2 regions of the Janthinobacterium sp. UMAB-60 genome follow, and region 2 is predicted to be linked to the other one. Evidence: predicted binding sites of a transcription regulator. Region 2 holds the regulator's gene; the other holds the start of a gene.
What was found. Region 2 encodes HrcA, which represses chaperone genes, less so after heat shock. Its sites were predicted from a motif close to TTAGCACTCNNNNNNNNNGAGTGCTAA; they were not measured.
Positions count from the first base shown of each region.

Region 1: groES (co-chaperone GroES) is a predicted target of HrcA. The motif match lies at 2,457-2,483, and genes of this name have one in related genera.

Region 1 is NZ_LT607499.1:77,231-82,894, reverse strand. Features, by position in the region: gene K0F86_RS23900 (EVE domain-containing protein) at 1-401, opposite strand, end outside; RNA gene ssrS (6S RNA) at 502-679, opposite strand; gene K0F86_RS23890 (cell division protein ZapA) at 734-1,045, opposite strand; gene K0F86_RS23885 (DUF904 domain-containing protein) at 1,045-1,335, opposite strand; gene K0F86_RS23880 (hypothetical protein) at 1,465-2,211, opposite strand; gene groES (co-chaperone GroES) at 2,724-3,014, shown strand; gene groL (chaperonin GroEL) at 3,065-4,714, shown strand; gene K0F86_RS23865 (hypothetical protein) at 4,923-5,435, shown strand; gene K0F86_RS23860 (GNAT family N-acetyltransferase) at 5,528-5,664, shown strand, end outside.
Region 2 is NZ_LT607482.1:129,987-135,650, forward strand. Features, by position in the region: partial or broken gene mmsB (3-hydroxyisobutyrate dehydrogenase) at 1-417, shown strand, start outside; gene K0F86_RS00575 (hypothetical protein) at 597-1,202, opposite strand; gene K0F86_RS00580 (hypothetical protein) at 1,239-1,841, opposite strand; gene K0F86_RS00585 (HAD family hydrolase) at 2,086-2,811, shown strand; gene hrcA (heat-inducible transcriptional repressor HrcA) at 2,926-3,942, shown strand; gene fur (ferric iron uptake transcriptional regulator) at 3,994-4,425, opposite strand; gene K0F86_RS00600 (outer membrane protein assembly factor BamE) at 4,621-5,238, shown strand; gene dapB (4-hydroxy-tetrahydrodipicolinate reductase) at 5,258-5,664, shown strand, end outside.

The DNA.
Region 1 (5,664 bases), on a different contig from region 2:
CGGCTGCCCTTCTTCAACAGCAGCATGTCTTCCAGTTCCGGCATCTGGCGCATCTCGGACAGGGGCAGCAGCGCCGTCTTCTTCACGCCGCGCACGTCGACACTGATCCAGCGCGGCTGTTCAGGCGTGGCCTTGGCATCGAAATACTTGCCACCTTCTTCAAACTGGCTGTGATCGGGATACGCGCCGCTGGCCACTTCGGCCACGCCCGCCACGCCCGGCTGCGGGCAGCTCGAATGATAAAACAGCACGCCATCGCCCGGCCGCATGCCATCGCGCATGAAGTTGCGCGCCTGGTAGTTGCGCACGCCGAACCACGGCATGGTGTGATCGGGCGCCGCCATCAGGTCGTCGATGCTCACTTCATCGGGTTCGGATTTCATCAGCCAGTATTGTTTCATGCAGACTCCGTGTGAAAGCGACAGACGTAAAAAAACGGTTGCGCAGGATGCGGCAACCGTTTTCAGTTGTACTTAGTTGTACTTACAAATGCAATGCAAATTAGGCCCCGCCTGTGCCGCTATGCCGGCATCCCGAACCAAACGGTTCAAGGTGGTCACGTTAGTTCAATTTCGGGTTCGTCGAACGAGCGACGCTCACTCCCATCAAACAAAATTCGCAACCGATGCGCATAAATGGTTCAAGGAATATATGGCAATCGCGAACACCGCAGGGTAGACCCAAGTTTACTCCTTTGCTCGCGCATCGCAAAGACAAATCGTCGCGTGCACGCCTAAAAAAGGTTTTCCTGGGGCGTCAGTGCGCTGTCGAGCACAGTGTGCATGGCCGAGATTTTCTGCTTCACTTCGAGGATCGTCAATTCCGACAGCGGACCTTGCGGCGACTTCACGGAGAGGAATTCCGCGGCCACGCCCAGTGCGGCCAGCACGGCGATGCGGTCGTTGCCCTTGACCTTGCCCGCGTCGCGGATGGCTTTCATTTTGCTGTCGAGATAGATCGCCGCTTCGCGCAGCGCGCGCTCTTCGCCGTCGCGACACACCATGCTGTAGGACTGGCCCATGATATTGACATCGACACGCGGCATTACGCTTCCTTCTCGTTCTCGGCAATATAAGCGCCCGCTTCCGAAGCGGCTTGCTCCAGGCCAGCTTGCACCAGTTCGGGAATTTTTTCCAGCAACGCTTCCACCCGCTCCTGCGCCTCGCGCATGCGTTGTACATACAGGGCGTTCTCGGCGGCCAGCGCGGCATTGTCCTTGCGCAGTTGCGCGTTTTCACGGCGCAGCGCATGGGTCATTTCGGCCAGCAGGCCTATTTTGTCGGATAATTCGTTGAATTCGGAAATCATCCCGCCACTATAGGGCGGACGCTCCATGGGCGTCAATCGAATCACGCCGCTGTCACACATATTTACATCAATGCAGGGCAGTTGGCGGACAATACACGCTTTTTCTGGCGCTTTTCGCCATCTGCACGCATCCGCCAGCGCCGCGATGACCGCGTTTTACTCGTCGACGTAATCGGCTTCGATATCGAGTCCGCCATAGCGGTTTTCGCAAGAGCGGCGCGTCAGCGTCTGTTGTCCGCCCTTGCCGTCAAGCACCATCGTCAAGTCGCGGCAAGTACGGCGGTAGCTGCCAGGTTTGGCGTCCGTCCGCGAGGGCGTCAGGCGCACTGCCAGCGGCGCCGCATTGCCCAGGCCCTTGTTGCTCCACTGGCGCGTCTTGCCATCCTCTTCATCTTTCAAGGTACGCACGGCGGCCGTCAGCAAGGCTTGTTTTTCCTTGGCATTGAGCTTGACGATGGTCACGTCGGACAGGAAAGGCGGATACACGACGGCGGCCGGGTCCTTGCCCTGCACATCCCAGCGGCCGCTGTTCTGCGAACAGGTGCGGCGGCTCAGGTCTTGCGACTTGCCTGCCGCCGTGACGACGAATTTCAGGTCGCGACAGACGTGCGCCTTCAGGCTGTGTTCCGTCATGCCGGAGTTGCTGAAGTTATACGCGACTTTCACCAGCACGCCGTTGTCGGCGCCGTTGTCCCACACATGGGCTTGCTGGTCGTCGTCATCCTTGTTGAGGTCGTTGAACAGGTCATTGAGCAGCATGTCCTTTTCCAGCGGCGTGAGGGTGGCCACGGTGATCTCGTCGACAATGGTGGGCGTTTGCGCGGCGACATTGCCCAGGCAGGCAAGGCCGACGACGGTAGCGCCCAGCAGGCGCAGCACGGGACGGGAAACAGGAAATGGCATGGCGTTCTTTCTGGAGCAAGTGGCGATATTGATATGCAATTGCAATCATCTTATCAAATTCCATAGTAAAACTCTGTTTCCTGCGCGTACAGGAACGCCCCCCATTCGTACGGCATGCTAGAGTCGCTGCTGTTGCTGACGCCCGGGAACGCGACTTGCGCTGGCGCAAACCCAGTGCAGATGCAGGCTCTGCAGACCATCTATCTTTATGCGCTACTTGAATTAGCACCACACCGTCCCTATAATTAGCACTCGTTAGTAGAGAGTGCTAACAAACTCTTTCGTAGCAATCCTCAGGACTGATGGTACTTGCCAGACCACTGCAGGGAACGCTACGCGGCGGGCGACGCCGCGATGCACCACTGCCGCAGACAGGCAAGAACAAGATGACCCGGGGTTTGCTTGACCGTTGCGGGCTGCTTTCAACGGCGGTCACTGAAAGCACGTCTGGCGCTGTGCCGGACATGTATTCATTTAGCAACACTTATCCATTGAACTTTAAGGAGTTTTGTATGAATCTGCGCCCATTGAACGATCGCGTCATCGTCAAACGCCTCGACCAGGAAACCAAAACTGCGTCCGGCCTCATCATTCCTGATGCAGCCGCTGAAAAACCGGATCAAGGCGAAGTCCTTGCCGTAGGCAATGGCAAGATTCTCGACGACGGCAAAGTCCGTCCTCTGGATGTCAAAGTGGGCGACCGCGTCCTGTTCGGCAAGTACGCCGGCCAAACCGTCAAAGTTGACGGCGATGAGCTGCTGGTCATGCGCGAAGAAGACATCATGGCGATCGTCGTCAAGTAATTGTTTCCACGTTGTAGACAGATACATCCCGAAACTCAGGAGAATTGAACATGGCAGCTAAAGAAGTAGTATTCGGCGACGCAGCGCGCGCCAAGATGGTCGAAGGCGTCAATATCCTCGCCAACGCAGTCAAAGTAACGCTGGGCCCGAAAGGCCGCAACGTCGTACTGGAGCGCTCGTTCGGCGCCCCTACCGTCACCAAGGATGGTGTTTCGGTAGCGAAAGAAGTTGAACTCAAAGACAAGCTCATGAACATGGGCGCGCAAATGGTCAAGGAAGTTGCTTCCCGCACCAGCGACAACGCCGGCGACGGCACCACCACCGCCACCGTGCTGGCCCAAGCCATCGTACGCGAAGGCATGAAGTTCGTTGCCGCCGGCATGAACCCGATGGACCTGAAGCGCGGTATCGACAAAGCAGTTGCTGCGACCGTCGAAGAACTGGCGAAAATCGCCCGTCCTTGCACCACGACCAAAGAAATCGCCCAGGTTGGCGCGATCTCGGCGAACTCGGACTACTCGATCGGCGAGCGTATCGCTGAAGCGATGGAAAAAGTCGGCAAAGAAGGCGTGATCACGGTAGAAGACGGCAAGTCGCTGAACGACGAGCTGGACATCGTTGAAGGTATGCAGTTCGACCGCGGCTACCTGTCGCCATACTTCATCAACAACCCAGAGAAGCAAGTTGCCGTACTGGACAGCCCATTCGTCCTGCTGTGCGACAAGAAAATCTCGAACATCCGTGACCTGCTGCCGGTACTGGAACAAGTCGCCAAAGCTGGCCGTCCACTGCTGATCATCGCAGAAGACATCGAAGGCGAAGCGCTGGCCACCCTGGTTGTGAACAACATCCGCGGCATCCTGAAAACGTGCGCAGTGAAAGCACCTGGCTTCGGCGACCGCCGCAAAGCCATGCTGGAAGACATCGCTGTCCTGACGGGCGGCCAGGTCATCGCTGAAGAAGTCGGCCTGACCCTGGAAAAAGTGACCCTGGCCGAACTGGGCCAGGCGAAACGCATCGAAGTCGGCAAAGAAAACACCATCGTCATCGATGGCGCCGGCGAAGCTGCCTCGATCGAAGCACGCGTGAAACAAGTGCGTGTACAGATCGAAGAAGCGACCTCGGACTACGACCGTGAAAAACTGCAAGAGCGCGTCGCCAAACTGGCTGGCGGCGTTGCCGTGATCAAGGTTGGCGCAGCCACCGAAGTCGAAATGAAAGAGAAAAAAGCCCGCGTTGAAGATGCACTGCACGCGACCCGCGCTGCCGTGGAAGAAGGCATCGTACCAGGCGGCGGCGTAGCCCTGCTGCGCGCACGCGCCAACATCACGGTCAAGGGCGACAATCCTGATCAAGACGCTGGTATCAAGATCGTCCTGCGCGCAATGGAAGAGCCACTGCGCATGATCGTGCAAAACGCTGGCGAAGAAGCTTCGGTCGTCGTGGCAGCCGTACTGGCTGGCACGGGCAACTACGGCTACAACGCTGCCAACGGCACGTATGGCGACATGGTGGAAATGGGCGTCCTGGATCCAGCCAAAGTGACCCGTTCGGCGCTGCAAAACGCCGCTTCGATCGCTTCGCTGATGCTGACAACCGACTGCATGGTCTGCGAAATCGCTGACGACAAAGCAGGCGGCGGCATGGGCGGCGGCATGGGTGGTATGGGCGGCATGGGCGGCATGGACGGCATGATGTAACCCCGGCGGCTCCGTGCGCAGGCGACGGCGCGCGCGGCCGCACACGCCGGGACGGGACAGGCAGACCAAAAGCTGCGTGCCCCTGCCCGGCGGCCCCGAAAGCCATCTTCTACGGAAGGTGGCTTTTTTTCGCCTATTCATTTGGCAAACCCGTTAGCAAGCCCGTTGGCAAGCCCGGCGATTGCCCGCCTGCGCGTTTTGCTTTAGCATGGCCGCCATCGTCCCTCTTTCTCACGCCACCATCATGCAGCCACGCGCCTCCTCTTCCAAAACCACCATCATCGCCGGCATCCTGGCCGGCTTGCTGGCCGCCGGACTCGGCGCCTTTTACCTGCACCAGCAGTCCGCGCCGCAGGGCGGCCATGCGCCTGGCGCGAGCGGCCAGACGGCCGCCGAAGCGCAAAGCGCGCGCGCCGTCGATGCGCTGATGGCTTTGCCGGAAATCAAGGCCTGGTCGGCGCATATCGAAAAGGCATCGGGCGGCCGCGCCCATGGCGCCGTGATGGAAACGTCGCCCGATGCGCGTCTCATCGATGGCAAGCCTTACTATGACCTGAACTTTGTGGAAAACACGCCGGACGCGGCGCACCGCTGGGAGAGTTTCGTCGTCTCCCAGGATGGCAAGCGCATCCTCGTCGACGACATCGTCAGCGGTGAGCTGATCAGCCTGGAACAATGGCGCAAGGACAGCGCGCCCATGCAGCGCATCGCCACGCAATAACGCCCCAGGTCGGCTGCGGGCGCGACGACCAGCGACGCTTGCGTTGCAACGCAAGGTTTACTTTCTGACATCGAAGCGCGATACTCGCCCACATGCCCGCCACCTCTGTCCGCCCCCTTGCACCAGACGACGCGCCCGCCTACCGCGCGCTGCGCCTGACCGGCATCGCCGAACTGCCCGCCGCCTTCTGCACCACGCACGCAGCGGAAAGCGGCTTGCCGCTGGCACA
Region 2 (5,664 bases):
GCGGGCGCGGGCCAGGTGGCGAAGATTTGCAACAATATGCTGCTAGGTATCTTGATGGCGGGGACGGCCGAGGCGCTGAACCTGGGCGTGGCGCATGGCCTCGATCCGAAAGTGTTGTCCGACATCATGGCCAAGAGTTCGGGCCGCAACTGGACCCTGGAAGTGTACAACCCGTGGCCCGGTGTCATGGACGGCACGCCCGCGTCGCGCAATTACACGGGCGGCTTCGGCACGGCGCTGATGCTGAAAGACCTGGGCCTGGCGCAGCAGTCGGCCTTGTCGGCGAACGCGCCTACGCCACTGGGCGGCCTGGTGCGCCAGCTGTACCAGATGCATGCGCAAGCCGGTTATGCGCAGCAGGATTTCTCCAGCATCGTGCACATGCTGCAGCCTGGTTTGCAAACGCCTGCCGCCTGAGAAATTTTGGGCAAAAAAAAGCCCGCTGGTAAAAGCGGGCTAAATCCAATTCTTGGAAGAGTTGGAGGAGACAGATGCATTATGCTGCATCGCCACATATAACTCCAATTTATCTTTAGAATATCAATTATTGATTTTCGTGATATCTCTTCGAAGCGGCCGCCGGCCGCCGCGATCACTTATGCGGCAACGCAGGCGATCTTCACGGAAGTAACGGCCGCCGCGCCCATGGTGCCAACGCCGGTCGACAAGCCCGTGGCCGGATCGGTCTGTACTTTGCATTGCAGGCCAGCGGGGCTGGTGATCACGCTGATGCCGAACGAGCGGCCATCGGCAACCAGGTCAGGCATGGCGAACGTGGCAGCGTCTTTTATCAGGGTCAACTGTTGGAGGCTGCTGCCGTTGGCCAGGACCAGGCCGGCAACGGTCAGTCCCGTAATCGTGCCCCCGACCGGGTAAGCATTTTGCTGGCAGATGACGGCAGCCTGGATGCTGATGTAGTGGCCGGCCGACCCTGTGCCGCCCTGAACGGCGCAATTCATGTGGGCTGGCGGCGTCTGCACGGTAATGTTGTAGTCGGTGCCGTAGTCTATGCGCTTGGGAAAGGTGAACGTGGTGGAGCCGGCAGGCCGCGCGACGGTGTCGCCGCCGTTGGCCAGGACCAGGCCGTCATTGTTCAGGCCAGAGATGGTGCCGCTGACATCGTACGAGGCTTTGCCGCCGCAAGCGGCCAGTCCCACGGTCAGCAACAGCGCGGCCAGAGGGCGCAGGCAGGATAACTTCATATATTTCTCCAAAATAAGGTGGACGAATGGCGCGGCTTACTTCGGCGCGCAGTTCAGTGTCGACGTGTTGGTGGCGCTCGAACCCATGGTGCCGATAGTATCGTGGCCGTCCGCGCTGCCAGAACCCTGGAATTTGCAAATCAGGCCGTCAGGATTGGACTTTACGGAAATGTTGTAGCTCGCGCCATCGGCTACCTGCCGGAAAGTAAAGCTGCTGCTGCCAGCCAGCGGGCTGATGCTATCGTTGGAACCGTTCACCAGTTGCAGATTGTTGGCAGTCAGGCCCGTGATCGTGCCGCTCAGCGGGTAGGTATTGGTCGTGCAGTTCACCACGGCCGTGCTCACGGAATAGCTCGTTGCTTTGCCGCTGCCATTGGTAATGGTGCACACGGCGCCCTTTGGCTGCTGCGCGATGCTGATATCGTAGCGCTCATCGGTCTTGAGCAGCTTGGTGAAAACAAAGGAGGCCTGGCCCGCAGGAACGGGCAAGCTTTCCCCATTGTTCAGGAGAATCAGGCCATCTTTTGCCAGACTGGACACTTGGCCACTCAGATACAGGTTGCCGCCGCTGCCGCCGCAGGCTGCCAGTGTGACGGCGCAAGCCGCCGCCAGCATCGAGCGCAGGTACAAATTTTTCATACATTCTCCAAAACGAATCAGGTTGGGTAGCGCAACGCGGACGCTGGCGCCGCATTGGAATGGCGCCTATTTTAGTCTATCTGGCAAGCCGAATGATCTTGCCTTGTATCACCCTGTAACAATTTTTCGCCGGGAAGCGCTGGCTCGGCCCCATTTCATGGGGGCGCAGCCAAGCCGACGGCGGCGATCAGTGCGACAATACATGCAGCTTGCGCATCGTGGCGCGGCATCCACCGTGAGTCCCATGTCCCTTGCTCCTGTCAAACCCGCCGTGCCTCCCAAGGCCATCCTGTTCGATCTCGACGATACCTTGTGGCCCATCGCGCCCGTGATTGCCGCCGCAGAAACCCTGCTGCACGACTGGCTGGCCACGCATGCGCCCAGAGTGGCGCAGCAGTTTTCCATCGAGCTGTTGCGCCAGCACCGTCTGGCCATGCTGAACGAACAACCGCATTTCCATGGCAACCTGATCGAGTTGCGCCGCGCCGGCCTGCTGGCCGCCTTCGAGGCCGTCGGCGAGGATGCCGCCCTGGTCGACGGCGCCATCGCGCAGTTCCTGGCCGCGCGCAACCGCGTCCAGCCGTATGACGACGTCTTGCCTGGCCTGGCCTGGATGCGCCAGCGCATGCTGGTCGGCTCCATCTCGAATGGCAATGCGGACCTTGAAATTATCGGCTTGGCGCAGCATTTCAAGGTATCGATCGCCGCCAGCGACTTTGGCGTGGCCAAGCCCGATGCCAGTATCTTCCTGGCTGCCTGCGCCGCGCTGGAAGTGGCCCCGCATGAAGCCGTATATGTGGGCGACGACCTGTATTTCGACGTGACGGGCGCGCAAGGCGCGGGCATGCGTGCCGTCTGGATGAACCGCAAGGGCAGCGACGCCCACCTGGCCGCCGGCGTGCAGCCCGACGCCATCTGCGCCAACTTTGATGAATTGCTGCTGTGGCTGCAGGGGCAACTGGAAGATTGATCGCCGCCGGACGGGCGAACGTGCATAATAGGCGCTGTTACTGTACGTTCTGCCGCTTTCGTTGCCGCTTGCCTAAAAAATACTTGCTAAAAATACTGGCTTAACTAAGACACCATGCAACTCGATACACGTGCCCAAACACTGCTGAAAGCCCTGGTCGAGCGATATATCGCCGACGGCCTGCCGGTCGGTTCGCGCGCCCTGTCGAAAATTTCCGGCCTCGACCTGTCGCCGGCCACGATCCGCAACATCATGGCCGATCTGGAAGAGCTCGGTTATGTGTCCAGTCCGCACACCTCGGCCGGACGCATCCCCACGCCGCGCGGCTACCGCATCTTTGTCGACACCTTGCTGACCGTCCGGCATCTGGACGAGCACATGGTGGAATCGCGCATGCGCCTGCAGACGCCGCAGCCGCAGAAAACCATCGCCAACGCGGCGCAGATGCTGTCGTCGCTGTCGCAGTTTGCCGGCGTCGTGCTCAGTCCGCGCCGCGAATCCGTGTTCCAGCAAATCGAATTCCTGCGCCTGTCCGAAAAGCGCATCCTGCTCGTCATCGTTGCCCCGGGCGGCGACGTGCAGAACCGTTTATTGCTGACGGAAGCCGACTATACGCCGGCGCAACTGGTGCAATCGGCCAATTACATCAACCAGAATTATGGCGGCCTGTCATTCGACGCCGTGCGCGTGCGCCTGCAGGGCGAACTGCGCCAGCTGCGCGACGACATGGGCAGCCTGATGCAGGCGGCCGTGGAAGCGGGCAGCGAAGCGATGGCTGACCATAGCGACGACATGGTCATTTCCGGCGAACGCAACTTGCTCAGCGTGAGCGATCTGTCATCGAATATGCATTCGCTGCGCCAGATGTTCGACATGTTCGAGCAAAAAACGGGCTTGATGCAGCTGCTCGACGTGTCGAGCAAGGCGACGGGCGTGCAGATTTTCATCGGCGGCGAATCGAACCTGGTGCCGATGGACGAAATGAGCGTGGTGACGGCGCCGTATGAAGTCAACGGCAAGATCGTGGGAACGTTGGGAGTGATCGGACCGACGCGCATGGCTTACGAGCGCGTCATTCCGATCGTCGATATCACGGCCAAACTGCTGTCAAGCGCGCTCAGCCATCATTGATGCTGCTCCATGCTGCGCCGGCCGGCCCCTTGCGGGAACGGCCGGCGTGGATCAGGCGGTTTTGTGCGGGCAAGCCGTCTTGATGCAGTTGCCGTAGATGGCCAAGGCGTGTTCGGCGATCTTGAAGCCGCGCTCTTCAGCCACTTTTTGCTGGCGGATTTCGATCTCTTCGTCGAAGAATTCTTCGACCCGGCCACAGTCGAGGCACACCAGATGGTCGTGGTGGGAACCTTCGTTGAGTTCGAAAATTGCCTTGCCGGTTTCAAAATGGTTGCGGTTGAGCAAGCCTGCCTGTTCAAACTGCGTCAGGACACGGTAGACAGTTGCCAAACCGACATCCATATTGTCGGCCAGCAGAATTTTATAGACGTCTTCCGCTGTCAGGTGGCGTACCGGGCTACTCTGGAAGATATCGAGTATCTTCAGGCGTGGCAGGGTGGCTTTCAGGCCGCTTGCCTTGAGATCACTAGGATTGTTACTCATGTTTGTTGCTCGTATGTGGGTCAGGTGCTTTATCATATAGCGTTTTGTCGGGGAGTGCCAAAATATGCATTTTTTGGCAGGCCGGTCACTCCTGGCGTTTTGTTCATCCAATTGAGGTCATTTATGCGCGTAACACCGGCTGTATTGCCATCTCTCTGGCACCGTATTTCATTTCGAGCACCAGTCGTGGCAGGCATGGTCTGTGTCGCGCTGGTCATGTCCGGCTGCGCCAGCCGCGGCATCCTTGGCGAAAAGCCGGCGGTGACGCTCAAGGAAGGCCAGGAAGTCGTTCCGGAAAAAGGTGCGCAGACCACCACGGTGACGCCGTTGCAAAAATTCATGTGGTTTTTCTCGCCGTATCGTCCTGACATTCAACAAGGCAACTTTGTCTCCGAAGAGATGCTGGCCCAGTTGAAAGTGGGCATGACGCGCGATCAGGTACGTTTCGTCCTCGGCACCTCGCTGTTGACCGATATTTTCCATGCCGACCGCTGGGATTATCCATTCCGCCTGGCACGGGGCAGTGGCGAAACCACCAGCAGCCGCGTCGTCGTGTTCTTTGACAAGGAAGGCAAAGTTGCGCGTTTCGAAGGCGGCAACTTGCCGACCGAGAAAGAATACATCGACCGCATCGCCGGTCCGTCGCCGTTCGCCAAGGTCGCCAAGGCCGACGTGCCTGCCGCCGCCGTGCCGTCGCCCGTGGCGCCGAGCGCCGTGCCCGTGCCGGCCGATGCCGCCCCCGCCATTCCTGTGAGCAAGCCTGACGTTGCACCTGCACCTGCACCTGCACCTGCCGCCGAGCCCACCAAATAAGTTGCTGTAAGAGAATAAAATGACTGAACTGAAAATTGCCATCGCTGGCGCCAGCGGCCGCATGGGCCATATCCTGATCGAAGCCGTCAGCAACGCGCCCGACGCCGTGCTGGCCGGTGCGCTCGACCGCGCTGGTTCGCCGTCCGTCGGCCAGGACGCCGCCGCCTTTCTGGGCAAGCCTGCCGGCGTGCTGATCGCATCCGATTTGGCCACCGGCCTGGCCGGCGCCGATTACCTGATCGACTTCACGCGCCCCGAAGGCACTTTGCAGCACCTGGCGTATTGCGCCGAGCATGGCATCAAGATGATCATCGGCACCACCGGCTTCGATGACGCGGGCAAGGCGGCCATTGCCGCCGCCGCCGAAAAGACGGCCATCATGTTCGCGCCGAACATGAGCGTGGGCGTGAATGTCACCATGAAGTT